Tunicatimonas pelagia: one gene and its partner. The protein of the gene in region 2 binds, or shares a complex with, the protein of the main gene of each other region. Links are inferred from orthologs where the notes say so. Each region holds a gene or a part of one and is shown on either strand. Other genes may lie near its edges. The genes, in order: accD and P0M28_RS23755.

The links.
Region 1: the proteins of P0M28_RS23755 (region 2) and accD are in contact, whole or in part, in a solved structure (PDB 8UXZ), measured with the Escherichia coli proteins. The link is inferred for Tunicatimonas pelagia from one-to-one orthologs.

What each region holds. Positions count from the first base shown.
Region 1 is NZ_CP120683.1:4,162,616-4,170,516, forward strand. Bases 2,534-5,428 are described here. They hold accD (acetyl-CoA carboxylase, carboxyltransferase subunit beta), read left to right. Parts: upstream 2,534-3,508; coding sequence 3,509-4,348; downstream 4,349-5,428. Other genes in these bases: P0M28_RS17875 (hypothetical protein), read left to right, coding at 2,534-2,730; P0M28_RS17880 (GNAT family N-acetyltransferase), read left to right, coding at 2,913-3,395; P0M28_RS17890 (tellurite resistance TerB family protein), read left to right, coding at 4,441-4,881; P0M28_RS17895 (YARHG domain-containing protein), read right to left, coding at 4,965-5,428. Also shown: P0M28_RS17860 (hypothetical protein), read right to left, coding at 1-58; proB (glutamate 5-kinase), read right to left, coding at 213-1,286; P0M28_RS17870 (TetR/AcrR family transcriptional regulator), read left to right, coding at 1,697-2,248; more of P0M28_RS17875, read left to right, coding at 2,299-2,533; more of P0M28_RS17895, read right to left, coding at 5,429-5,882; P0M28_RS17900 (vWA domain-containing protein), read right to left, coding at 5,902-7,041; P0M28_RS17905 (DUF5682 family protein), read right to left, coding at 7,034-7,901.
Region 2 is NZ_CP120683.1:5,560,916-5,568,802, reverse strand. What follows is about bases 1,714-4,594. They hold P0M28_RS23755 (acetyl-CoA carboxylase carboxyltransferase subunit alpha), read left to right. Parts: upstream 1,714-2,610; coding sequence 2,611-3,579; downstream 3,580-4,594. Other genes in these bases: P0M28_RS23745 (1-acyl-sn-glycerol-3-phosphate acyltransferase), read left to right, coding at 4,427-4,594; P0M28_RS23750 (patatin-like phospholipase family protein), read left to right, coding at 3,609-4,409. In the rest of the region: P0M28_RS23775 (hypothetical protein), read right to left, coding at 7-570; P0M28_RS23770 (AraC family transcriptional regulator), read right to left, coding at 856-1,638; more of P0M28_RS23745, read left to right, coding at 4,595-4,987; P0M28_RS23740 (DoxX family protein), read left to right, coding at 5,058-5,435; tyrS (tyrosine--tRNA ligase), read right to left, coding at 5,454-6,737; P0M28_RS23730 (AI-2E family transporter), read left to right, coding at 7,004-7,887. UniProt on the Escherichia coli protein: Component of the acetyl coenzyme A carboxylase (ACC) complex. First, biotin carboxylase catalyzes the carboxylation of biotin on its carrier protein (BCCP) and then the CO(2) group is transferred by the carboxyltransferase to acetyl-CoA to form malonyl-CoA.

The DNA of each region.
Region 1 (7,901 bases), 1.4 Mb from region 2 along the record:
TTAGTTGTAAACTACTTAAAGCTGCTCCTACAGCGAGTATTGCGATAAATTTATTCATCTCTGAAAAATATTTTATAGTAAAAAAAGTAAAATGCTCACTTCATACCCTGAAAATACTATGCCAGCAGCTTATTAGTTATGTACCATTACTTTTTCCCGCTAAGGTGGGAAAGTATTTCAACAGACTGGGGAGTAGGTAGGTATATAACCCACTATAAGCCAGAAAGATATAAATGATCGTAATGGATGATGGGCTTTTTATCAGATTGGCCTACTAAGGTTTGCGCCTGAGAAGAAGCATAATATGATTTCCCCAGCCCGATTACATTTCCCTGGTACTTTAGTTGCACAACTTCACCCTTAGAGAATTCACCCTCTATTTTAATAACACCTACCAGTAGCAGGCTATTTGCTTGCTCCTGTTGGGTAAGAGCGCGATACGCCCCATCGTTTACGTGAACACTGCCTTGCTGGGCGTTCTCTGCTTGCCCGATCCAGCGTTTTACCGGAGAAACTTTTCGATTGGGCAGAAAATGTGTTCCCACCTTTTGCCCTTCGATTACTTTTTCTAGCGCATTCTCGGCTTGTCCGTTCACAATATACACCCCAATGCCCAGATCAGCCAGTTTGCGGGCAATCCTACTCTTAGTACGCATTCCACCCCGCCCAAAATCTGACTTTTCAGCTGAGATCAGTGCATTGAGTGGTTGTTGCGGGGCTACTTCAGTAATGAGCCTAGCACCCACTTGGTTGGGCGGGCGATCATAGATGCCGTCAACATTCGTTAAAATAATGAGTCGCTGAGCACCCATCATAGAAGCCAGTAGCCCCGCTAGCTCATCATTATCGGTAAACATTAGCTCAGTGACCGACACCACGTCGTTCTCGTTGACAATCGGCAGTACTTGATGACGAAGAATGCCATCCAGACAATTGCGAATATTCAGATAATGCCGTCGGCTGCGAAAATCTTCTTTGGTGACCAAAATCTGAGCACAGGTAGTGTTGTGCTCTCCGAACAGATCTCGGTAAAGCTGCATTAGTTGCGCCTGCCCCACTGCGGCTAATACCTGACGTTGCGTAACCGGGTCAGTCTTTTGTCCATCAGTAACCTGCTGCCGTCCGGCAGTAACTGCCCCTGATGAGACTAGTAATACATCGTATCCACTTTGGCGTAGGTCGGCCATCTGCTTCACCAGGGTACGTAGCAAAAATGTGTTTAACGAACCGTTAGGCCGGGCAATTACATTAGAGCCAATTTTTACAATTAAGACAGGGCGGTCCACTCTTTAACAATAAAAGCTGTGATAATAATTTTCTTGCAAGCTACTGGCTATTGGTAAGATCCGCAAAAAAAATAACCAACCTCCAAAAGAGATTGGTTATCTGCGTATGAGACGTAATTCTACCTTCCTACTGTACCTATGAATCTATTTACCTATGAGATATTCTATTGCTTACTTTGGTGGTGATAACGAATATTTCCTTACTGATTTGCAATGTTTATTAGTTAGTAGGGCTACTTCACCAAATGTCATCACTGCGTTGAATTTTTTTTGAGATTTTTTTAAAAGTCCTAGCTAGTGCACTCAGTAACAGCTTATTTCGTAGAATAAAAAAGACTCCAGAACGAAGTGTGCCCCGCCTAGTCCGAAGTATTACTTATTAGCCAAAAGGAATGGAGAAAGGTTGAATAATGAAAAAACAGAACTTATGGATCACTACTGGCTACGAAATCTGTTCTATTCATGGCTTAGATGGACTAAAAGTTGAACAGCTTGCTAGGGTTGTTGGAGTTAGTAAATCTTCTTTTTACCATCACTTTGCTGACCTTGAGTGTTTTACTAAAATTCTTTTCGACTATCATTTTGAATGTTGTGGTATTTTGGCCAGTAAGGAAAAAAGCTGCATTCAAATCTATCCAGATTTAATCAATATCCTTCTAGAGCATAAAACTGATTTATTATTCCATCGTCAGCTTAGGATTGATCGTAAGAACAGCCAAGTAGAGAAAGCATTAGTGAAGGCAAACAGTATACTCGGAAATTACTCAATGATGCTATGGGCCAAAGACATCAATCATAATTTATCTCAAAATCAGTTGGACGGATTATTTAAGATTGCTACCGACGATTTTTATATGAGGATTAATGAAAATAACCTGAACTACGAATACCTTTCCAGCTATTTTAAAGAGTTGGGGAAAGCAACAAAACAACTTGTGAGCCAATTGTACGCAACCGACTAAAAACCTAATCATCTCATTGATAGCTTTGCTTAAAATAAAATATCAATGTTATGACAATAAAAACCCATAAGTTGTGGCTAAAAATCTCTTCCGTAGCTATTATCGCCTACGCCTTACTTTTTTTTCTTGGTTCGCTTGACGCTCTGCATAGACCGATTGAAGTGGTGTTAGACCTGTCTGCATGGCCGTTTGATGGACTTCAGAATTATGATGCTCAAACAACCGTATTTCTGTCAGCTATTTTAGGCGGAGTACTGTTCGGATGGGCCATGTTAATTTGGCTGTTATCGGATATTTACGAGAAAGAACCTGAAACAATACGAAAAGCAGTACTCTTTAGTTTATTCGCTTGGTTTGTGGTTGACAGTGTAGGGTGCATCCTTTCAGGAGATAGTAGCAACGCAATAACTAATATAGCCCTCCTTCTTATACTGGTTGGGCCACTGTGGACAAAACCCAAAGAAAAAATTAAAATACGATAACACCGTGTGTAATCAATGGCGGGCTTACTATTAAATTTGGGATGAGTATACGCACTAAAATTGGTAGTAACAGGCAAGTAATCATTCTAAAACCTGTTACTGCTCGTACCGAATACTAGTAACTGCAAGCTAAAAACAATACCAGAAGATTGATGCAAATAAACAAAGTACGTGTAAATGAGATGGACAAATTACAGGAAATCGGAAAACGAACCTTTGCTGAGACTTATTCTTCAGGTAACAGTGAAGAGAATATGACCGAATATTTGAAAAGTCAATTCTCCACAAAGAAGCTAGAGACAGAACTAACTGACAAAAATACTGCATTCTACTTTGCAAAACTGGGCGGAAAAGTAATTGGCTATTTGAAGATCAATCTTGGACAATCGCAGACCGAAATAAAAGACGGAAATGCCCTTGAAATAGAGCGAATTTACGTACTAAAAGAGTTTCAAGGAAAAAAAGTTGGGCAGCTTCTCTGTAAAAAAGCAGTTGAATTAGCCAGAAAACAAAATGTGGATTACGTTTGGTTGGGAGTTTGGGAGCACAACCCAAGAGCCATCCGGTTTTATGAGAAAAATGGATTTGTAGCATTCGACAGCCATATTTTTAAACTTGGGAACGAGGAGCAGACCGACATAATGATGAAACTAGAATTGAATTAAAAAAGCAGCAGTAAAACTTTCCTGTTCAACGGTTTTTTTCAGAAATGTAAAATTCTCTCTAACTTCGCGTGTTTTCTTTAAGTTTACCAACTAGCACAACTTATCCCACTAATATGGCGTGGTTCCGACGGAAAGATAAAGGGATTCAAACACCTACTGAAGCAAAGAAAGAAGCCCCCGATGGGCTGTGGTTCAAAACTCCCAGTGGAAAGATCATTCATACCCGCGAGCTGAAAAATAATGCTTACGTAGTGCCCGAAGACGGCTATCACGTGCGGATTGGCTCTAAAGAGTACTTCGAGCTGCTGTTTGATGATAACCAGTTTACTGAACTGGACAATGGGCTAGAGTCAGGTGACCCGCTGATGTTTGTAGATAGCAAGCCTTACCCGGATCGGATAAAAGCGGCTCAGAAAAAAACTGAACTCAAAGATGCAGTTCGTACCGCGCATGGCAAACTACATGGTATTCCTTTAGTAATTGCTTGCATGGATTTTTCATTCGTAGGCGGTTCTATGGGTTCAGTAGTAGGTGAAAAAATTGCCCGGGCTATTGACTACTCCTTAGAGAATAAGGTTCCGTTTCTAATGATTTCTAAGTCGGGCGGTGCCCGAATGATGGAAGCAGGCTTCTCGCTTATGCAAATGGCTAAAACCTCGGCTAAACTAGCCCTGCTTGACCAAGCAAAAGTGCCCTATATTTCGCTGATGACTGATCCCACTACCGGAGGAGTTACGGCTTCTTACGCAATGCTGGGCGATTTTAATATTGCCGAACCCGGTGCGCTGATCGGCTTTGCCGGGCCACGGGTTATTGAGCAGACCATTGGTAAAACTCTGCCTAAAGGCTTTCAGAGCTCGGAATTTCTGTTGGAACACGGTTTTCTGGATTTTATCGTTGATCGCCGAAATCTGAAAAGCCGCTTATCTACGCTACTACGCATGTTGGAGTAAGTAGCAAATCGTACCTTAATGTGTAGTTCGATGGCTTGATTATTGAGCATACTCACCCATTCTGTCATTCAAAAAAAATAACTTAGGTACACATGGGAATATGGGATGCTTTTTTTAATCGTCAGGGACGGAACCGGGAGCGAGAGTATATTAACCAATTATTTCGGATAGCTTGGGCCGACGGAAGCTTAGACAAGATAGAAGTAGAGTATATTTATTCGGTGGGAAAAAAGTTGGGTATGACCAAGGAAGAACTTGAAGATACCCGCGATAATTTCAACCCGGACACCCTTGCGTACAAACCGCCCCGCAAGCGCGAAGAGCGATTTTTCATGCTCTTCTATTTAATTAATATGATCCGGGCTGATGGTGTAATTCATCCTGAAGAAATGCGGATTACCGAGAACATTGTGATGAAACTCGGCTACTCACCCGATACGGTAGACACTATTTTAAAGACCATCAAAATCAATCAAGATCAAGGAATGTCCCCCGAAGAAACCTACGCCAGCTTGACTGAGAAGCTAAGTTAAAAAGAGAGCATTCATATTTCCTTTTGCTAATAGAATTAGGACTAGTATGAAAAATCGTCGTTTCATCTATCGTTGAAATAAAGCTAAGGTGCATAATATGTCACGAACTGTTTATTGGGTTCGTACCAAATTATGAGTCCATGACGAGCCTCAGGATCACCATGTTCCAATATGTCTCCCTCAAAACTATCAAGATAGCTAGCATATTCAGCTTCGCTAATATTCATTCCTTCATCCTTGAAGGATATCATTCCCATGCTGATAGCGGTTTTTCTGTCGATTCCTGGGTAATCATCCCGAGAACTTAATTGGGGTAGTGCGTGAAAAATAGCAATTGTCAGTACCACCCAGGGACTCATCTTTTCGTAGCCAAATAATTCTTCATCATCTCTGAGTGATAAAAAAGGATTCTTCAACTCTTCTTTCCATAATACTTCTCCTTCTCTTGACCATGTAGAGCTTACAAATACATCATTATCAAGAACATGCACTCGTGAACAGATAGTATCTGACTCACTAATACCATCAATATCTCCGATGACTAGTATAGTTGTATCAATAGGTTCTCCTTCAAATTTGCTAATGGTTCGAAGGAGCTCCTCAATAAATTGTTTGCTTCTTGTATCGGCACCTTCAAGTAAGTCTTCGTACCTATTAATAGTGAGTGGATCGATTCTGAGAGACTTTCGTTTAAGATTATTCTCTAGATCAACAATTAGTTTAATATTCTTCTGCTCGACAGCAGTTAATAAGGAATCTACATTTTGATATTTTGGCTTATACCAATCGTACTTGCTAAAGTATTCGGCTAGATCTTCAGACTTGAATACATAACCATGCTTGGCGAATATCTCATTTCTAAGAATCTTTAGTTCATCAAGTGATTTGCTTTTCAGATCAGATCTGGTGTACGCTACTTCTTCTATAATCTCTTCTTTTTCTTGTTGAGGAGTAGCACAAGAGACAAAGAGGATGGCTATAGCTATTATTATATTTCTCACTCTACAACTATTTAATTGCTTATTTACCAGCAACTACCACGTCGTGGGTCGCCGCCCACTGAAAGAGGTTTTGCTTTTGCAGGGCGTTCGCCATCAGGTCGGGGAAGAGATCGGGGGTGCAGGCGAAAGCCGGAATGTTGTTTGCAGCTAAGAAAGCTGCGTTACCATGATCGAAGTAGGGTTTACCTTCATCGTTTAGCGCTAGCAACACGACTAGTTGTACTCCACTACCTACCAGCGAAAGAATTCGCTTCTTCATTTCGGCTACGTTGCCACCTTCGCACAGGTCGGTGATGAGTACCAGCACGGTATCGTTGGGACGGGTGACGGACTGTTGGCAGTAGCGAAGGGCTCGCTCAATATCGGTTCCTCCGCCCAGCTGCACTCCAAATAACAAATCAACCGGGTCTTGTAAGTCTTCGGTCAAATCGGCTACCGAGGTGTCAAATACCACCATGCGAGTGTTTACCGCCGGAATGGAAGCCATCACCGCCCCAAAAATGCCGGAATACACTACTGATGTACCCATCGATCCGCTCTGATCTACGCACAGAATAATGTCCTTCAGCGCACTGCGTTTGCGCCCGTAACCAATCCGGGTCTCGGGAATAATGGTTTTGTATTCGGCCTGGTAGTGCTTGAGGTTACGCAGAATAGTCGCATGCCAGTTGATTTCGTTATGTCTCGGGCGTTTGTTTCTCACCGAGCGGTTCAAGCTTCCGGTAACGGCCTGCTGCATAGGCTGGGTGAGTTTCTTCATCAGTGCATCGACTACCTTTTGTACCACTTCGCGGGCAGTATCTTTGGTCTTATCAGGAATCACCCGTGATAAGGTCATCAGGTTGGCGACGAGTTGCACATCGGGTTCCACTGCTTGCAGCATTTCCGGCTCGGTGAGCATGGAAGTGAGGTTAAGCCGTTTGAAGGCGTCTTGCTGCATCACTTGCACCACCGAACTGGGAAAGTAGGTCCGAATATCCCCCAGCCAGCGGGCTACGTTAGGCGAACTAGGTCCTAATCCACTGCCTCGTTCACCATCATAAAGTGCCGTCAGCGATTGATCTATAATCTGGTCGGATCCGCTCAAGCTCACTCCGGTGCCGTCCGCTTCGCCTTCCCCCAGAATTAATCGCCATCGTCTTAACTGTTCACTATTCATTCGTTGCAGTTTTTAGACCTAACAATTGCTTCACTAGCGGTAAAGCCGTGGCGGCTCGCTCGTGATTGAATCCGGTATCCGGAGATACGCCCGCGGCTACCGAAACCGACTGTTTGCCATTTTTGGCTTTCTCTCCCAGTTTTCGTCGTTCGGGTTTGGAGAAAGTAGCAAAGCTGCGGCGCAGTACCGGAAGTATCTGCACCAATATTTCTTCGTCTAACTGAGCTACCCACTGATCAAGTAATCCCCACAGGGTTTCATCCAGAATTAGCACCATGCCGCTTCCCTGAAGAAAACCTTCCAGCCAGGCAGCAGAGTAACTTGTTGATTGAGCCGACGAAAGGGCTAAGGAAAATTTCTGGGTAATGATGTCATCGTTCCAGATACTGCTTTCCGATAAAATCCGGCAGGCTTTACCCGCTATAATTCCGTTGATCTGCGAGTGGTCAGCCAGGCTTACCAACGCCTGATGCCAGAGCTGGGTATAATCATCCCGTTGAAGAATTCGTAATGCACTGTCCATTTCCTGAATTCTGTCAAAGGCTTCCGCAGCACTATCCTCGTTCAATGAAGTACAAGCATTGGGCAAACCAATACTGATTCGAGAAACTAAGCTATCTAGCACATGATTAATCATGGCGGTGTCGGTCTGACGGACATCGCCGTAGCGACTGATATTGGCCAACGGCGGTAGAGCCTGCATAAGTTGGAAAATATCGCCTGAAAGAGCCGCCAATTCATCCAGCTTCTGTAGCAAGTCAGTCAGAGCCGTCGGTAAGTTGGCAGGTAGGGTCTGCTCCAGTAATTGGGCTACCTCGCGTAAGGCCGAGACTTGAGTCAATTGCTGCCTGATGTAAGCC
Region 2 (7,887 bases):
TATTAGCTATTTAATTTGGTAACTCAACCCCATTTCCCAAGCGACGCGGGGCATGATGGCATTGTTGTAAGGAATTTCAAAAAAAAGTGTCGGTTTCATATTCCACCGCAGCGGCAAATTCCGCTTTTGGGATAAGTCCCAGCCGATGCCATAGGCTAAACTGAGCATCAGTCGGTTGCGTCCTGCTCCCACCACCTGATTGACTTCACCACTATCGCCTACTTCGTAGGTAGGACTAGCGAGCCAAGAGCGGAAGTAGCCTACCCCCAGCCACCGTTCGGTGGTAAATCCTTTAGGTCGGATACCTCTGTCGCCTACTTCGGTGAGCAGAAAGGTGCCGTAGTGATTGTCTACGTGGTGGTACAATCCTAAGCTAGCGGCCAGTAGCCTACTTTTCTCTTTGGTGATGCGCTTTTTTTCTTTTAGTCGCACGGAGAAAGGACTTTCTACTCCTAGCTTAACACCCGGATGCGTGATGAACTCCCCAAAGTACGCAGCTCGCAAGTGGAGTTCCGAAAGAAAAGGGCTTTGGGCTTGTATCTCCGAGGACACCAAAAGGAGCCCACTCATACATACTATCATAATAAAGACTTGTCTCATTGATTATTACCATAATAATTATTAACAATAACTACGCGGCTTGCTATTGTATTAGCAAGACGATACTCAACCTAAAAACATACATTAGGGAGTGAGATTTTTGAGGTTAGGAGTAGGCTGATTCAGCCAGGTAGTGAGCAGTGAGATTTGTCAGAAAAATAGGCTGAACCATGACTCAGTGTTCTGTTCCTATAAAACAATCTACAGCAAAACTAGTAGGTTACCTGCACCAGACATAGTAAAAATCGGACATTATTATTGACCGAGCGTATAATGTGCTGCTGCGTGCAGTTCGTTTGGTATTTCACTTGGGGTAAACCCCGTAAACGCTTTCACTTCTTTGATCAAATGATTTTGATCCGTAAGTCCGAACTCTACCGCCGTTTTCCAAGGGTCACCCGGAACGGTTAACAACTGCCTCAGTATTCGGCTGAAACGGTGCTCCCGCAGGTAGTACTTTGGGCTTGTGCCGAGGTATTCGTAAAAGTATCGATTGAGTGTCCGCGGAGTAATGTGGTGCGTTTGGCATAGCTCATCGACTCGATAGGAAAAGTCGTAGCTTTGATCGATGTGATCTAAAATGCTCTGCATCCGGGAAATATGGTACCCTTCGGGGCGTTGCCCTACCTGAAGGTAAGACTGGAGATAAGCATTTTGCTGAGAAACATTAGGGGTTATCGCTAACCTATCTTTTAATGCTTGAAAGGAAGATCCAAAAATATCTTCGGCCAAAAACACTTTCTGAGAGGATAACTCGCGTGCGGAAAGGTGAACAAACGGACGAAGGGCAAAATAAGAAAAGGGTGGGAACCGGACGACAATGGCTTTACACCCGCTGCTAGTGGTTGTCCGGATGGTATAATTATAGTGGGGAATCAGAAAACTCTTACGAAGAGGATATTGCTGGTCTTTATAATGGAGTGTGATTTGGCCATCCAATATAAATACCCAGTTAGCCTGTAGCGCCGGAAAGTCAAAAAAACTCCCTCTCTCGAGCATCACCGGGCTAATCACGGTCAGGGGAACAGGGCCTTCCATAGATTATAGATTAAAAGAAAAGGACTTTAGGCATATATTACCGATGCTACAAAAAGCAGTCTGCAAATAAGTACTTTCTTGATAAAGCATTGTCTCATCGATTTTCGTTATGATTTTTCCGGTATTGTTAATCGATAATTACTCCTGCTATCGTATTATTGAGACAATGCCCAATCTGAAAACACGTACCGAATAGTATTGCTTTTTCATAGAAATAGAGATACGTTGGTAGGGTTAGGAAGTGAACAACAAGATAGGCTAGGAGAAAATGGGCTGAGTCACGACTTAGCATTCTATCCCTGTACGTTGCTCGAAGGTAAAATGCTACATTGGTCGTTGATTTTTCGTGAAAATGATCATTAAGAAAGGGATTTACTTTAATGATCAGGAACATTGCAGTTTTACAGGGATACCGAACTACAATCAAACCCTATTGTAGCTATATCAAGTTTGTAGGAAGTGTCGAAAATGAATACTTTTGTTATTGAATTTTTAGGCCCCGTAGTTCAACGGATAGAATTCCCGTTTCCTAAACGGTAGATACAGGTTCGATTCCTGTCGGGGCTATTTTAGTTTTTTGTAAAGTATTGGTCTGTATTCAGCAAACAGCACCCGTTAAGTGGCTATTTCGCGAGTGACTGTATTAACAAATTGCCCGCCACTCTCGATGAGCTAAAACCCAATGATAGGATAGAAAGAATAAAAAAAGCCCACTAAGGGGCTTATTGAAGTATTCAAGCGGTCTGGACGGGACTCGAACCCGCGACCTCCTGCGTGACAGGCAGGCATTCTAACCAACTGAACTACCAGACCAGTTGAAATCGGAATGCAAATATGAAATCTTATCGCCTTATTTCCAACAAACCACTTTAGTTTTTTCTTTTAATTCTGCTAGCTAAATAGCATCCCCTGCTACGCAGTTGGTAAAATTCGCTTTTTAGCCCTAGCTTTGAACTTGAAAAACAATGCACTATGGCAACAGAAAATTCAGCACAAACCTTACTAGAATTTGAGAAACCAGTGGTTGAGCTGGAGGAGCGATTAGCTGAGATGAAACGCATGGCGAATGAGAATGGCGTAGATGTGAGTGAGGCGGTTCAGACCTTAGAAGCCAAAATTCAACGCCTGAAAGAAGAAACATACTCTAACCTAACCCGTTGGCAACGGGTGCAACTCTCACGTCATCCCGACCGCCCCTATACGCTAGATTATATTTACGAACTTTGCGACGACTTTATTGAACTGCACGGCGACCGTACTGTGAAAGACGATAAAGCCATGGTTGGTGGCCTAGGGCGCATTAATGGACAAACCTTTATGCTACTAGGTCAACAAAAAGGGCGGAATACTAAGCTTCGTCAGATGCGAAACTTCGGCATGGCTAACCCAGAAGGCTACCGTAAAGCACTGCGCCTGATGAAAATTGCCGAGAAGTTTAGTAAACCTATTATTGCGTTCATCGATACCCCCGGAGCTTTTCCGGGTATTGAAGCCGAAGAGCGGGGGCAGGGTGAAGCCATTGCCCGCAACCTGCGAGAAATGTTTATGCTCAAAGTTCCGGTGATTTGTATTATTATCGGAGAAGGAGCTTCGGGTGGTGCGCTAGGTATTGCTATTGGCGACCGGGTGGTGATGCTAGAGAATACTTGGTATTCCGTTATTTCCCCCGAGTCTTGCTCGTCTATTCTGTGGCGCAGCTGGGATTTTAAGGAGCAAGCGGCCGAAGCCCTCAAGCTTACCGCGCAAGATATGCATCACTTTCAGATGGTAGATAGCATTATTGATGAGCCTTTGGGTGGGGCTCACCACGATATGAAGTGGCAGAGCAAAAAAATAGAGGAGTACATTTTTTCTACCCTGAAGGAATTAGATGCTCTCTCCCCTGAAGACCGCATTCAAAAACGCATTGATAAGTTCACTAAAATTGGAGTAGTACAGTAAACCCATCATCAATTATCCGGCCGATTGCTATGCTGAAGAATTCGGAAGAAGCGGAACCACGTCGTCGACAACTAGGGTTGGTGCTCTCCGGTGGCGGAGCGAGGGGTATTGCCCACCTAGGAGTTTTAAAAGTACTGGATGAACTCGGTATAAAGATTGGAGCAATTACCGGAAGCAGTTCAGGAGCCATTGCCGGGGCACTATACGCTAGTGGCTACTCACCCGATGATATCCTTCGGATAATAAATGAAACCAACTTCTTCCGACTTATTCGTCCCGCCATTAGTAAGACCGGATTGCTAAAGATGGACAGCGCCGAATGGCTCTACGATAAGTATCTCCCTAAAAACTCATTTGAAGAATTAAAAATCCCTCTAACCATTAATGCTACTGATTTACGTAAGGGAAAAACAGTGTATTTTTCCAAGGGTGAACTCATTCGCCCGCTGATGGCTTCTACCTGCATTCCCGTAATGTTTGAGCCAATTTCCTTTCAGCATCAACTATACGTAGACGGCGGGTTGCTGAATAACTTTCCGGCCGAAGCACTGATAGGTAGCTGCGATAAACTTATAGGTTTGCACTGCAACCCCATTGATGATACTTTTAAGGTGATGAATATCCGAACCATGCTTGAACGAACTTTTCTGCTAACCATTAATGCTAACTCTTACTCTCGCCGAAAGTACTGCGACTTTTTTATTGAACCACCCGCTCTGAATACATACCATATATTTGATTTGGGAAAAGCCAATGAGATTTTTCAGATCGGGTACAACTACGCCCGAGAGCTAGAAGCCGAGCTTACCCAGTTTTGGTCAGAAATATAATCAACAACTTATCCGTAATGTGGAAAATTATTGCGAAGATTATTTTAGGTATTTCTGGTTGGTCGTACAACAAGAATTTCCCCAAACACATTAAGAAAGGAGTCATGATTGCCGCTCCCCATACCAGCAATTGGGATATTTTCTACGCACTTTCAGCCCTTCGGCTAATGGGTATACCGATTCGGTTCACTATTAAGAAAGAATGGATGAAACCTCCGGTAGGGATTATTCTTAAAGCGTTGGGTGCTATACCTATTAATCGAAAGCAAAAAGGGCTTACACGGGAAAGCATGGTAGATGCAATGGCCAGACTGTTTGATGAACGCGATCATCTAATTGTGTTAGTCACCCCGGAAGGAACCCGAAAATACGCGAAACGCTGGCGAACGGGTTTTTACCACGTAGCTAAACAAGCCAATGTACCAATCCTTTTAGGTTATCTGGACTACGCTCAAAAAGAAGCGGGTATTCTTATGGAGCCATTCTACCCATCCGATGATGTGAACCAAGATATTGAGGCTATCAAGGAAAAGTATAAGGGCTTTACCGCCCGGCACCCTGAGCAAGGAATCTATTAGCTTTCACTTTTTTTTGATTCATGTAACTACAACAGTAGTGTATACGTATTTACAGAAAACTTTATAAATTATGAAAGCTGTAAAAATTACCTACTACGTCACACTCAGTCTATTCACCCTATTGATGATTTTCTCGGCCTTTAACTACTTCTTCAATTATGAAGACGTTAAGGGAGCATTTCAGTCGCTAGAATTTCCCACATACGTAATCTATCCGCTGGCTATTGCAAAACTGTTGGGCTTGGTGGCTATCTGGACAAAACAATCGATTGTTTTGAAGGAATGGGCTTACGCCGGATTTTTTTTCAACATCGCTTTAGCTGCCTCCGCTCACATTAATGCCGGAGATGGGCAGGCAGCCGGTGCCTTCGTTGCCTTAGCTCTACTCGCCACAGTCTACTTTACCGAAAAGAAAGTTATTCCCGAAAAATCCTTAGCGACAGCGTAGGTTTTCTATGAATCCAGTCTACTCTTCCACTCGCACCAGAAAATGATTTTTCTTTCCGCGCTGTACGAGTAAGTACTTGTTTTGTAGCAACGAAAAATTGGCCTCTGCTTCGGCGGAGGCAATCTTCTCCTTATTAATGCTTACCCCACCCTGCTGAATCATCCGGCGGGCTTCTCCCTTGGATTTAAAAACCAGTTGACGAGTTGTTTCCGCGAGCAAATCCACTACATTATCGGTTGCTTCGTATTCCGTTTTAGAGATCGTTTCCTGAGGTAATCCTTCAAAAACTTCTAGCAGAGTTTTTTCATCAATCCGCTGAATTTTCTCCAGGGCAGCATTACCAAACAGAATAGAAGAGGCATCACGAGCATTTTCAAAATCTTCGGCTGAGTGAATGCGGGTGGTCAGTTCTCCGGCCAGTGCCCGCTTGGCCTCATTCGGATTGGGCAACTGCTCTAATGCTTCCACCTCTTCTTGATTTTTAAGCGAGAAAACTCGTAGCAAACGTGACAGATCATCGTCAGCTACGTTGAGCCAGAACTGATAGAACTTATAGGGAGAGGTCATATCGGCATCTAGCCAAACGTTACCCGACTCAGACTTACCAAACTTGGTTCCGTCGGACTTGGTAATGAGCGGGGCTGTTAGCGCAAATGCATCTCCCGATGCCTTTCGGCGAATGAATTCGGTTCCGGTAGTAATATTTCCCCACTGATCCGAGCCACCCATCTGTAGTTTCACTCCGTGGTGCTGGTACAAATGGTAAAAGTCGTAGCCTTGTAGCAATTGGTACGAGAATTCCGTAAATGACAACCCGGTTTCCAATCGTTTTTTTACTGAGTCTTTCGCCATCATGTAATTGACGGTTAGGTGCTTACCCGCATCCCGCAGAAATTCCAGAAACCCAATCTTACCGAACCAATCGTAGTTGTTCACGAGTACTGCCTTATTTTCAGTCGCTTCAAAATCCAGAAATTTCTCTAATTGCTGGCGCACTCCGGCCTGATTTTCCCGAAGGGTTGCTTCATCTAGCAAATTACGCTCGGCTGATTTTCCCGAAGGATCACCAACCATACCGGTAGCTCCCCCTACCAAAGCAATGGGCTGATGACCGCTTCGTTGCAGATGCACCAGCAGCATCACCGTAGCCAGATTACCAATATGCAGTGATTTAGCCGTCGGGTCGAACCCGATATAGCCCAAAGTTTTCTCCTTAGCCAGTTGCTCCTCGGTACCAGGGGTCATATCATGAATCATACCCCGCCAACGGAGTTCTTTTATAAAGTTTTCTAAACTTGACATATAGAACAGTTTTTTTATGGGGACAATGAAATGCCCATTTTTAAGAAGCTGCAAATATAGAATTTCATTACTGAAAGTGTTAGAGAGTTAGGGTGTTAATGTGTCCGAGTCTTGGATTTCCTGTTTGTTCAAACACTTTGAACTCAGAATATCATTCCACAGATTGCCTCAGGCTTGACCACAAAGCGGCTTGAACACTCTTTGACTCTAACTAATCCAGTAACCTTGCGTTATAGTACTTAACTACTTTTTTTATCTATCCTATCATGACTAAACTGCCCGGATACGCTAAGTACCTTATTGTGTTAGCAGCCATTGTTCTGACCGCTTACGTACTTATCGTTGCAAAATCAATCCTGAGTCCGCTACTCACTGCATTAATTTTAGCATTACTACTTCACCCTTTTGGCTCGTGGTTGGAGCGATTAAAAATTCCGAGGGGTATTAGCTCAGTGCTCTCTATTGTGTTTGTCGTGCTAGTAATTGCCGGGTTATTTTACTTTTTCTCAGCCCAAGTGCGAAATATCGGAAGCGACCTGAATACCATTGAGGCTAAGTTCAATCAGGTGATTGATCAGAGTTCAGCGTGGATGGAGAGCACCATTGGTATAGCACCTCAGGAGCAAACCAATTATTTGAAAGATTCTATTACTAGTCTGTTACGGGGCAGCACGTCGTTTCTGTCTCGCACTGTTTCGGCTACGGCGGGCTTTTTTACTGCATTTTTTCTTGCTATGATCTCTCTGTTTTTCTTTCTCTACTACCGAAAGTTTTTTCTTGACTTTCTGTACCGATTGTTTTCTCCGGCAAACCATAGCGTAGTAGGCGAAACGGTAGTTAAAATAGAAAAAGTGGTTCGCAGCTACATCCTGGGATTATTCACAGTGATTTTAATTGTTGGCGTTTTAAATACTACTGGCCTCATGATACTAGGAATTGAGCACGCTGTTTTTTTTGGTGCTCTAGCTGCGGTGCTCACCATTATTCCTTATATCGGAGTGTTTGTTGGGTCATTGCTGCCTATTTTGTTTGCATTGGTCACCAAGGATTCTATTTGGTATCCAATAGGAGTAGCTCTCATCTTTTGGGCAGTGCAGTTTCTGGAAGGAAACTTTATTACGCCTAATGTAGTTGGCGGACGCGTGAGTAT